3 regions of the Arthrobacter sp. TJ-58 genome follow, and region 2 is predicted to be linked to each of the others. Evidence: riboswitches for the same ligand, from Rfam matches in the RefSeq annotation. Region 2 holds a riboswitch; each other region holds the start of a gene.

Region 1 (3,266 bases), on a different contig from region 2:
CGCCCCCGAGCGCAGGTTCTCATTGGCCTTGTTGGAACCGGCGGACTGCACCCATTCCACGGTGACGCCGTCTTCGGCCAGGGTGGATTCCAGCCAGCCCTGGTCCTTGATGATCAGGCTCAACGGGTTATAGGTGGCGAAATCCAGGGTCAGGGTGCCGCCGTCGGCTCCGTTCACGTTGGCGGCGGCGTCGGAATCCTCGCCGGCCACGCAGCCGGTCAGCAGCAGGGCGGCTGCCGCAGCAGTTGCGGTCAGGGTTTTGAATCCGGGGCGCCGGGCGGGGCGGGAAGTGCGGGAACGGCTGTTCATGGGAGTTCTTTCTGCTGGAAAGGAAGAGGAAAAGGCGCCTGTCGCGCAGAAAATGGCGCAGATCGGCTGGGGAAGCGTCCCGGAAGAAGCGGGTGCGCGGTGGGAGAAGCGGTTAGTGGCGGTCGACGCCGAGCCGGGCCAGGAGCTCGCCGCGCATTCGGGCCAGCTCGGCCGAGGCACGCTCGCGGGGACGGCGCCCTGGCACGGTGACGGTATCCGTGATGGTGGCTCCGGGAAGCCCCGGCTGCCGGCCCAGGATGATGATGCGGTCCGCCAGCTGGAGGGCTTCATCCACATCGTGGGTGACCAGCAGTACCGTGGCGGAGGCGGCCTTGTGGACCGAGAGCAGCAGATCCTGCATCTTCAGCCGGGTCAGGGCATCTAGGGCACCAAAGGGCTCGTCGAGCAGCAGCACCCCGGGTGTCCTGGCCAGGGCGCGGGCGAGGGAGGACCGCTGCGCCATGCCGCCGGACACTGCCCGCGGGCGGTGCTTGGCGAACTCCGCCAGTTCCACCAGTTCCAGCAGTTCGGCCACCTTGGCTTTGCCGTTCACGGCGCTGATGCCCTTGGGCAGGCCCATGGCAATGTTGGCCTGCAGAGTCTGCCAGGGGAGCAGCCTTGGTTCCTGGAACGCGACGGCGCAGCGGTCATCAATGCCGCGGACCGGCGTGCCGTTGATCCGGACCTCACCGCTGCTGGGGACGTCCAAACCAGCCGCGGCCCGCAGGAGCGTGGACTTTCCGCAGCCGCTGGATCCCAGGATGGCGAGCACTTCGCCGGGGTGAACGTCAAAGGTGATGTCGCGCAGCACCTGGCGGGCTTGGCTGCCTGAACCAAAAGCTCTGCCCAGTCCCGAAAAGCTGACGGGAAGGGCGGAGCCGGCCGGTCCACCGGAGGGCGGCGCGGCGGCAGGGGAGTGTGAAGCCAGAGCGGTCATGTTAATCTCCATCGGTCCTGGCAGTAGCACCCTACGGAGAACACCTTGGGCCCTGACGGGCCTCCTGCGGTGCTGTCCTCGTTATTGCCGTTTCTCAAGGAGGAAATACGGCAACCAGGGTTGCTGCGGCTTCACTGATCCAGGTCTCTCAGCCGCTCGGGATGGTCAAGAGCAACTAAACGCGCCATTGCCCAAACCGGCAAGTCCCCGCCGTAATATTTCGACGCCGCATTTCTCCGCGCGGTCTGCTGCGGCCGCGGGCCGTTACGCAACATGACTGGAACGGCTTGCGGGGCAATCCGTGGTGTGCAGATACTGGTGACGCAGGATCATGAGTCCCAACGTGAAGCTCTGGCTGGTTGGGCGGCAACCCTCGTTCCGTAGCGGGGTGCCCCAGATGAGGATCCGGCCGTGTCGCGTCCGCGAACGGCAAGTACGGCGCCCCCAAGCGGTGCGTCCCGGTGAAGGGTTTCCCGTGCCTAACCAGTCCTCTCCGTCAGAAAAGTCCGCACCCGGCTCGAACGAACGCCGCCAGATCCGGTTTAACGCCTTTGACATGAACTGCGTGGGCCACCAGTCCCCGGGACTGTGGCGCCATCCGCAAGACCAGTCCTCGAACTACACAGACATCCGGTACTGGGCGAATCTTGCCCAAACCTGCGAGCGCGGGCTGTTTGACGGCATCTTCATTGCCGATGTGCTCGGCACCTATGACGTGTACGGAAACTCCAACGAGGCCACCCTCCGGCAGGGCACCCAGGTTCCGGTGAATGACCCGCTCCTGCTGGTTTCCGCCATGGCCCTGGTGACCGAGCACCTCGGCTTCGGCGTCACTGCGGGCACCGCCTACGAGCATCCCTACCCCTTCGCCCGCCGCCTCTCCACCCTGGACCACATCACCAACGGGCGGGTCGGCTGGAATGTGGTGACCGGCTATCTGCCCTCCGCCGCACGGAACCTGGGCGCGGAAGACCAGCTGGAGCACGACGAGCGCTACAACCACGCGGACGAATACCTCGAGGTGATCTACAAACTGCTGGAAGGCTCCTGGGAGGACGACGCCGTCGTCCGTGACAGGGAACGGGGCATCTTCACTGACCCGGCGAAAGTCCACGACATCAACCACGAGGGCAAATACTTCAAGGTGCCCGGCATCCACATCAGCGAACCGTCCCCGCAGCGCACCCCGGTGATCTACCAGGCCGGTGCCTCGCCCCGCGGGATCGCCTTTGCCGCCGGGAACGCCGAGGCTGTTTTTGTGGGCGCCCCGACGGTGGACAAGCTGAAGGCAACCGTCAGCCGTATCCGGGACGCCGCTGAAGCAGCCGGCCGGGACCGGCACTCCATCCGCATCTATACGCTCCTCACCGTCATCACTGCGGCCACTTCCGCGGAGGCCGCAGCGAAGCATGAGGAATACCAGCGGTATGCCAGCGATGAGGGCGCCCTGGCCCTGATGTCCGGCTGGATGGGGGTGGACCTGTCCACGTACAACCTGGACGAACCGCTGGGCAATGTGAAGTCCAATGCCATCCAGTCCGCGGCGGCGAACTTCCAGAAAGCCAAGGACGACGGCGAACCCTGGACGGTGCGTGACATCGCCGAATCCGCGGGGATCGGCGGCCTTGGTCCGCGGATGGTTGGCTCCGGCGCTGAAATCGCGGAGGAGCTGATCCGCTGGCAGGAGGAGACCGACGTCGACGGCTTCAACTTGGCCTACGCCATCACGCCGGGGACCTTTGAGGACATCGTGGAATTTGTGGTGCCCGAACTGCAGAAGCGCGGCGCCTACCGGACCGGGTACACGCCGGGCACGCTGCGCAACAAGTTGTTCGGAGCCGGAGACAAGCTGCCTTCCGAACACCGCGGCGCCTCCTTCCGCCGGCAGCCGGCAGCCGCGGGCCGGTAAGTTGCGGGTTGGGCAGTTGCCGGACAGTCAGTTGTCGGCCAGGCAGCTGCCGGCCGGTCAGCCGGGGGCCGCTTCCGGGGGCGGGTTCCCGGCGGGGGCATTGACCGGGGA
Region 2 (3,266 bases):
CCGCAACGACTCCTTATCCAGCGCAGCCAGATTGAGGGCTGAGTCGGGACGCAGCACATGGTCCATTGGCGGGAGAGCTCGGTCGAAGGCCAGATACGCAGCCATGTCCAGGACTGTCTGGGCTCTGGATGTGACTGCAAGGCCCTCCCGGACTGTTAGTGGCTCCAGCAGGCGGCGCTCGACCCAATGGAGATCCCCGCGACGATGGCCGCGCGAGGACTCCGGCGCCAGCAGCAAAACGCCGGGGGAGCGGAGGACAACAGGCAATCCCCAGATGACCGCTGCAGACTCTTGAACCAGAACGCGCCTGACATGTCCCCCTTCCGCCACCGCTCGGATGCGGAGGCGTTCTCGGTCCCACACCGGCAGCTGCTGCCAAGCTTCGGTTCGGATATACACGCCGTCGCGCACACGGGTCAGTTCACCGGCCCGGCACCGCAGAGCCAGGGAACGTCTCCCCTCGCCGTACGTCTCGGCGTCGGACGTGTAAAAGAGTTCGGGGTCCATCCCTCAAGACTGGATCGCGGTAATTGTGTCCGCGAGGGACGCAGGCACGTCTGTGGATAATTCAATAACCGGACACCATGGGAAAACGTGGTCACATTGGGAAAATCCGGACGCAGCGGACCGTCCGGGAATTCCCACAACGTCCGGGAATTCCCGAAACGGCCGGAGAACTAGATCTCGACGAGACCCTTGGCCGTATTGAAGGTGACGGACATGATGCCGGGGGTTCCCTTGGGCGAAATCCACGTGACGCCCACGTTTTCCAGCGGTTCCTCGACGGGCGTGCCCAGCCACTGGGCGACCCGGTCAGCGGAACCGGCGATGGTCAGCGAGGCCAGCTTCACGGCACCGGGCATTCCGGGCAGCGCGGCGGACGGGTGCAGCGCTTCCGTGCCGTCATCCCAGCGCAGCATGTACGGCACCTGCGGGTCGGCGATCAGACCGTTGATGCCGATCTGCTGCCAGGTCAGCTCCTGGCCGTCCGGAAACTTCCGGTTGCCCGGTACGGCATTGCGGCCCAGGCGCTCTTCGAAGGGGGAGAGATCATCCACGGCAACGCACCAGCCCATCCAGCCGCCGCCGCACTCGGAGCGCTGGCGCACGGCCTGGCCGAACGGTGCCTTGTCCGACGCCGGGTGGTTCAGGGCCTCCACCACTTCAACGTACTGATGGTTGGCCAGAGGCAGAATCATGTTCCGGGTCCCGAAACGGGGATGCACACCGCCCTTGACGAAATCTGCTCCCAGAGCGGCAGCGATCCTCTCAGTCGTGGCCAGAAGACCGTCGGATTCACAGGCATAAGATACATGGTCCAAGCGCATGCGGCCCATAATGGCACGTTGTGACTCACCTCTCGACTTAGGGGAGCCTAATTTACTCGGAACACCTGCCTTCCGCGGAAATCAACAGCATACTGACCGTTCGCCCTGCTCGGCGTGCCACTCTTTTCCGGGCCCCGACACGGCAGGACATGAGCCGTCACAGACCTTGCGGGCTTGCTGCTAATCCGTTTTCATAGGAGGCATAGGTCATGAGTGCCAGCAGATAGCCCCGGCTTGCTGGCCGGCAACCCTCCAACCGCGGTGGGGTGCCCCGGGTGAAGACCTGGCCCTGCGTCAACGGATTCAGGGCAAGCGCGGGTCCCACGTGGCTGCCGGTCACCTTTTTCCGGCCGGAAGTCTCGGGGCGGCCCCTGGTTTTAGGGAGCAAACAATGTCAGGAAACTGGTCTTTCGAAACCCGCCAGATCCATGCAGGACAGGAGCCCGACGCCGCCACCGGCGCCCGCGCCCTGCCCATCTACCAGACCTCATCCTTCGTCTTCCCCAGTGCCGAGGCGGCAGCCAACCGGTTTGCCCTGGCTGAGCTGGAGCCCATCTACACCCGGATCGGCAACCCCACCCAGGAAGCGGTGGAGAACCGGATCGCCTCGCTGGAGGGCGGCGTCGGTGCGCTGCTGCTCGCCTCCGGCCAGGCCGCTGAAACCTTCGCCCTCCTGAACGTTGCGGAGGCGGGGGACCACATTGTGGCCAGCCCTAGCCTCTACGGCGGCACGTACAACCTGCTCAAGCACACGCTGAAGAAGTTCGGCATCGAGACCACCTTCGTGTCCGATCCGGATGACCTGGAGCAGTGGCGGGCAGCGGTCCGGCCCAACACCAAGGCCTTCTTCGGCGAGGTGGTCTCCAATCCCCGCCAGGACGTGCTGGACCTTGAGGGCATCAGCGCCATCGCCCACGACGCCGGCATCCCCCTGATCGTGGACAGCACCCTTTCCACGCCGTACCTCATCCGCCCCTTCGAATGGGGCGCGGACATTGTGGTGCACTCAGCTACCAAGTACCTCGGCGGTCACGGCACTTCCATAGCCGGGGTCATCGTGGATTCGGGCAACTTTGACTTCGGCGCCGATCCGGAGAAGTTCCCCGGCTTCAACACCCCCGACGAGAGCTACAACGGCCTGGTCTACGCCCGGGACCTGGGCGTCAACGGTGCCCTCGGCGCCAACCTGGCGTACATCCTTAAGGCCCGGGTGCAGCTGCTGCGAGACCTCGGTTCCGCCGTATCGCCCTTCAACGCGTTCCTGATTGCGCAGGGTCTGGAGACCCTGAGCCTGCGCGTGGAGCGGCACGTGAGCAACGCCGTCGCGGTGGCCAACTGGCTGGAAGGGCACGACGACGTCGTCTCCGTTGCCTATGCGGGGCTGGAATCCAGCCCGTGGTTTGAGCGCGGGCGCAAATACGGGCCGCGCGGAACCGGTGCCATTGTCTCCTTCGAAATCGCCGGAGGCATCGACGCCGGCAAGCGCTTCGTCGACGCCCTTGACCTGCACTCCCATGTGGCGAACGTGGGCGACGTGCGCTCCCTGGTCATCCATCCGGCGTCGACCACCCACAGCCAGCTCGGTGCCGAGGCGCAGCTGGCAGCCGGCGTCAGCCCCGGACTGGTCCGGCTCTCCGTGGGCATCGAGCACATCGACGACATTATTGCGGACCTCGACGCCGGGTTCCGGGCCGCCAAGGGAGCGTAACGGTTAGCGTGGCGCGCCCTTCTGCCAATACCGCCGCAACCGGCTCTGTGCCGGCCTCCGTGTCCGTGCCAGACGGGCCGGCCGGGCCAGCCGTGCCGCAGCACTCCGCCCCGGCCCGGGACGGAGTGCTGCGGCACGCCCGCATCGGCGACCTGTTCCTGGAAACCGGCGGGTATCTGCCCTCCGTTTCCCTGGCCTACGAGACATGGGGGACCCTCAACCCGGATGCC
Region 3 (3,266 bases), on a different contig from region 2:
CGGTAGGCCAGCGAGGCCGCGAGCTTTCCGGCCTGCTTCTCCTCCGACGTATCGGCATACGTGTTGGCATGATCAGGCACAAAGATATTCACGCCAAAAGGCCGCCGGGTCAGTTGGCGGGTCCGGGTGATTTGACCGCGGACAGCGGCAGGGCTTTTATAGCCGGCCGCCAGGAAGCCGAGTCCGCCCGCATTGCTGACGGCCGCGGCCAGCTCGGGTGTGGAGGGACCTCCGGCCATCGGCGCGCCGAGGATCGGAAGAGACAGCGAGTCCAGCTTGAACATGGTTCCCGCTTACAGCGTGAGCGTGCCGTCAATGCAGGTGACGGTGGAGCCGCCCACCCAGATTTTGCCGTCGCGCGTGAAGACCCGCACCCGGCCGGACCGCTGGACGGCAGTTCCCTGCGTGACGACGTAGCGTTCCGGCGCAAGTGAGGCTCCGATCAGCCACTGGGCCAGGCCGGCATTGAGGCTTCCGGTCACCGGATCCTCGGCAACGCCAAGTCCCGGCACGAAGGCGCGCACTTCAAAGTCCGTTTCAGCGTCCGCCGGCTGCGCGCCGATCACGCCCACGCGCAGGTTGCCCATGATGGTGGGGTCCGGTAACAGGTCCAGGACAGTCGCGGCATCGGGCAGCAGGAGTCCGAGCCAGCCCGGTCCGTTGTCAATCCAGTTGGAAGCCAGCACCTGCCCCGGCTCCAGGTTCAGGGCCCGCCGCGCCTGGTCCAGGATTTCTTCCTCCAGCGGGCCCGAGCGCTGCAGCGGCGGGGCGGCAAACGCGGCGATGCCGGCATTGGCGTGCAGCGTCACCAGGCCTATGCCGCATTCCTGGACGACGACGTCGGGATAGCGGCGCTTGGCCCCGGTCTCCAGCCAGGCGTGGCATGTTCCCAGGGTGGGGTGTCCGGCGAACGGGAGTTCCCCGCCCGGGGTGAAGATCCGCACCCGGTAGTCGGCGCCGTCCACCGTGGGCGGCAGCACGAACGTTGTTTCGGACAGGTTGGTCCAGCGTGCGAAGGACGCCATTTCCGCGTCGGTGAGTCCCTCCGCTTCCAGCACCACCGCCAGGGGGTTGCCCAAATAAGGTTCGCTGCCGAAAACGTCCACCTGTTTAAACCACCGCTGTCTCATGGTGAAAACTGTATCCCTTTGGCTGCGGGAGTTTTATGAAGCGGAGTTTTACGAACTGTGGCGGGGGTTTGCGCGGCTGTGCTGCCGGACCTACCGTGGAACCAGAATCATGAGTTCCAGCCACAGGCCCTGGCCGGCTGGGCGGCAACCCTCTCGCCGTAGCGGGGTGCTCCAGGTGACGATTCGGCCGCCGGTTGTTCCAACCGGTCCGGCAAGTACTGCGTTTCGCTGCCGTGTTGGTCGCGGCGGCCGGACGCTTGAGGCAGAGGACATTTTCCGCATGACTCTCACAACCGACCTTCAGCCCGCAGCCCTGCGCCGGGCCTTCTCCCGGTTCCCCTCCGGCATTGCCGCTCTGTGCGCCGTGGTGGACGGCGAACCGCAGGGCATTGTTGCTTCATCCTTTACCGTGGGCGTTTCCATGGATCCGCCGCTGGTGCTGTTCGCCGTGCAGAACACCTCCCGGACCTGGCCGCTTCTGCGGGGCGCTGCCAGGATCGGAGTCTCTGTCTTGGGTTCCGGGCACGAGGGCATCTGCCGGCAAATTGCATCCAAATCCGGCGACCGTTTTGCCGGCCTTAACCTGCACACTGACGACTCCGGCTCCCTGTTCCTGGACCGGGCTGCCCTGTGGCTGGAGTGCTCCGTGGAGAACGAAATTCCCGCCGGGGACCATGCGGTGGTGCTGCTGCGGGTGCACGGCCATGCCGCCCATGACAATGCCCATGAGCCGCTGGTCTTCCACGGCTCGGCCTTCCGGCATCTGGGCGTGCCTTCCTTCGCCTGAGTTCACTGGGCAACACCGGCAGGAAATCCCGACCGGTTTGGGAAATTCCGGCCACTTTGGGAAATCCCGGCCACTGCGGACCGTCCGGGTTTTCCCAAACCGCACGAAATCGGGCAAACCCGGCGGTAAATCCCAGACAGCTTCCACGATGCTCGTGCTGCTGCGCGTCCACGGCCATGCCTCACACGACGATGCCCACGAGCCCCTGATATTCCACGGTTCAGCGTTTCCCCGTCCGGGTGTTCCCGAATTCGCCTGACCGGCAGAAATGTGTCGGCACCGGAAATAGTGGGCCGGGAATTGTTCCACGGGTTTATGACAGCGGCCGCCCGTTACCAATCCTTTACATACGGATCCGGGTCCACTATCGTTCTTCGGATTACTTCGGAAGGAAGTAGCGGAGATGACCAGAAACAGAAATGCCAATGGAACATCACGGACTAAGGCAAGGCCGGGCAGAGTGTCGGATTTGCCGTTTATGCATAAGGCCCTGCTTCCCGCAGCGGTGCTGGGCTTGGTGCTGACAGGGTGCAGCGCCCAGGAGGAGCCCGAGGCCGTTTCCTCGACACCTGCCACATCGTCGGCCACTGCTGAGGAGACCGCCACGGCGTCCCCCTCAGCCCGTTCTTCCAGCCGGAGCAGCATCGGCGTGGAACTGCCCCCCGGAAGCACGGAGCCTCCTGTCCCCATTGACCCGGCCATGACGGCACTGTTCCGGGCGGACAATCCCATCAGTCTCGAGAGTTACTTCCAGCAAAGCCCCCAGGGGCGCCCTCTCAACGCCAGCCTCGTGCTCGAGGAACCCGGCACCGGGAGGAGCACCTTCGATCTGCCCGCGATGGAACCGGGGACCAGCTTCAGCGTGTACCTCACCTGCAACCAGCCCGGGGATTACAGCATCGAGGTTCTGGACGCTGAATCAAGCCCAGTTACCGCTGCCAGCAGCAACAACTGCAATTGGCCGGTTCTCACGTCTTTCGAACACATCGTCACACCGGACCAAACCCCGGCATCCATTACAGTGGACGGGCCGGACGGAGATTACTGGCTTGTTGTCTATAATCTGCCGGTCCCCACTATGGCGCCCGAAACTTCCATGGGGCCCGCAACTGCGGCACCCGCACCGGGCTAAAAAAGGCTGTCGGAATAAATCACCGAGAATTACCGGTGCGTCGAAATATGAAGTCGAAATATGAAAGTGCCCGGCCGCATCAGCGGCCGGGCACTTTCATCATTCTGGAATCCTGCGAAAGACCTAGTCCTTCTTGGCGTCGTCCTGCTTGGCCTCAGCCTTCTTCTCCGGCTTGAAGTCCACGCCGGCTTCCTTGCGCTGCTGAGCAGTGATCGGA

What was found. A riboswitch is a leader RNA that binds a small molecule or an ion and turns the genes downstream of it on or off. The one in region 2 is predicted to bind S-adenosylmethionine.
Region 1: it holds a riboswitch for S-adenosylmethionine, as region 2 does, so the genes downstream of both, AC4D2W_RS14345 (LLM class flavin-dependent oxidoreductase) here and AC4D2W_RS12660 (bifunctional o-acetylhomoserine/o-acetylserine sulfhydrylase) in region 2, are expected to answer to the same signal.
Region 3: it holds a riboswitch for S-adenosylmethionine, as region 2 does, so the genes downstream of both, AC4D2W_RS04495 (flavin reductase family protein) here and AC4D2W_RS12660 (bifunctional o-acetylhomoserine/o-acetylserine sulfhydrylase) in region 2, are expected to answer to the same signal.

What each region holds. Positions count from the first base shown of each region.
Region 1 covers NZ_JBZCNM010000004.1:154,987-158,252, forward strand. The annotation lists gene AC4D2W_RS14335 (aliphatic sulfonate ABC transporter substrate-binding protein) at 1-309, opposite strand, end outside; gene AC4D2W_RS14340 (ABC transporter ATP-binding protein) at 422-1,246, opposite strand; SAM riboswitch class IV at 1,574-1,688, shown strand; gene AC4D2W_RS14345 (LLM class flavin-dependent oxidoreductase) at 1,722-3,155, shown strand.
Region 2 covers NZ_JBZCNM010000003.1:506,994-510,259, forward strand. The annotation lists gene AC4D2W_RS12650 (hypothetical protein) at 1-507, opposite strand, end outside; gene AC4D2W_RS12655 (VOC family protein) at 678-1,328, opposite strand; SAM riboswitch class IV at 1,534-1,649, shown strand; gene AC4D2W_RS12660 (bifunctional o-acetylhomoserine/o-acetylserine sulfhydrylase) at 1,720-3,036, shown strand; gene metX (homoserine O-acetyltransferase MetX) at 3,129-3,266, shown strand, end outside.
Region 3 covers NZ_JBZCNM010000001.1:982,692-985,957, forward strand. The annotation lists gene AC4D2W_RS04485 (nitronate monooxygenase) at 1-284, opposite strand, end outside; gene AC4D2W_RS04490 (PhzF family phenazine biosynthesis protein) at 294-1,130, opposite strand; SAM riboswitch class IV at 1,236-1,354, shown strand; gene AC4D2W_RS04495 (flavin reductase family protein) at 1,411-1,917, shown strand; gene AC4D2W_RS04500 (hypothetical protein) at 2,396-3,049, shown strand; gene aspS (aspartate--tRNA ligase) at 3,173-3,266, opposite strand, start outside.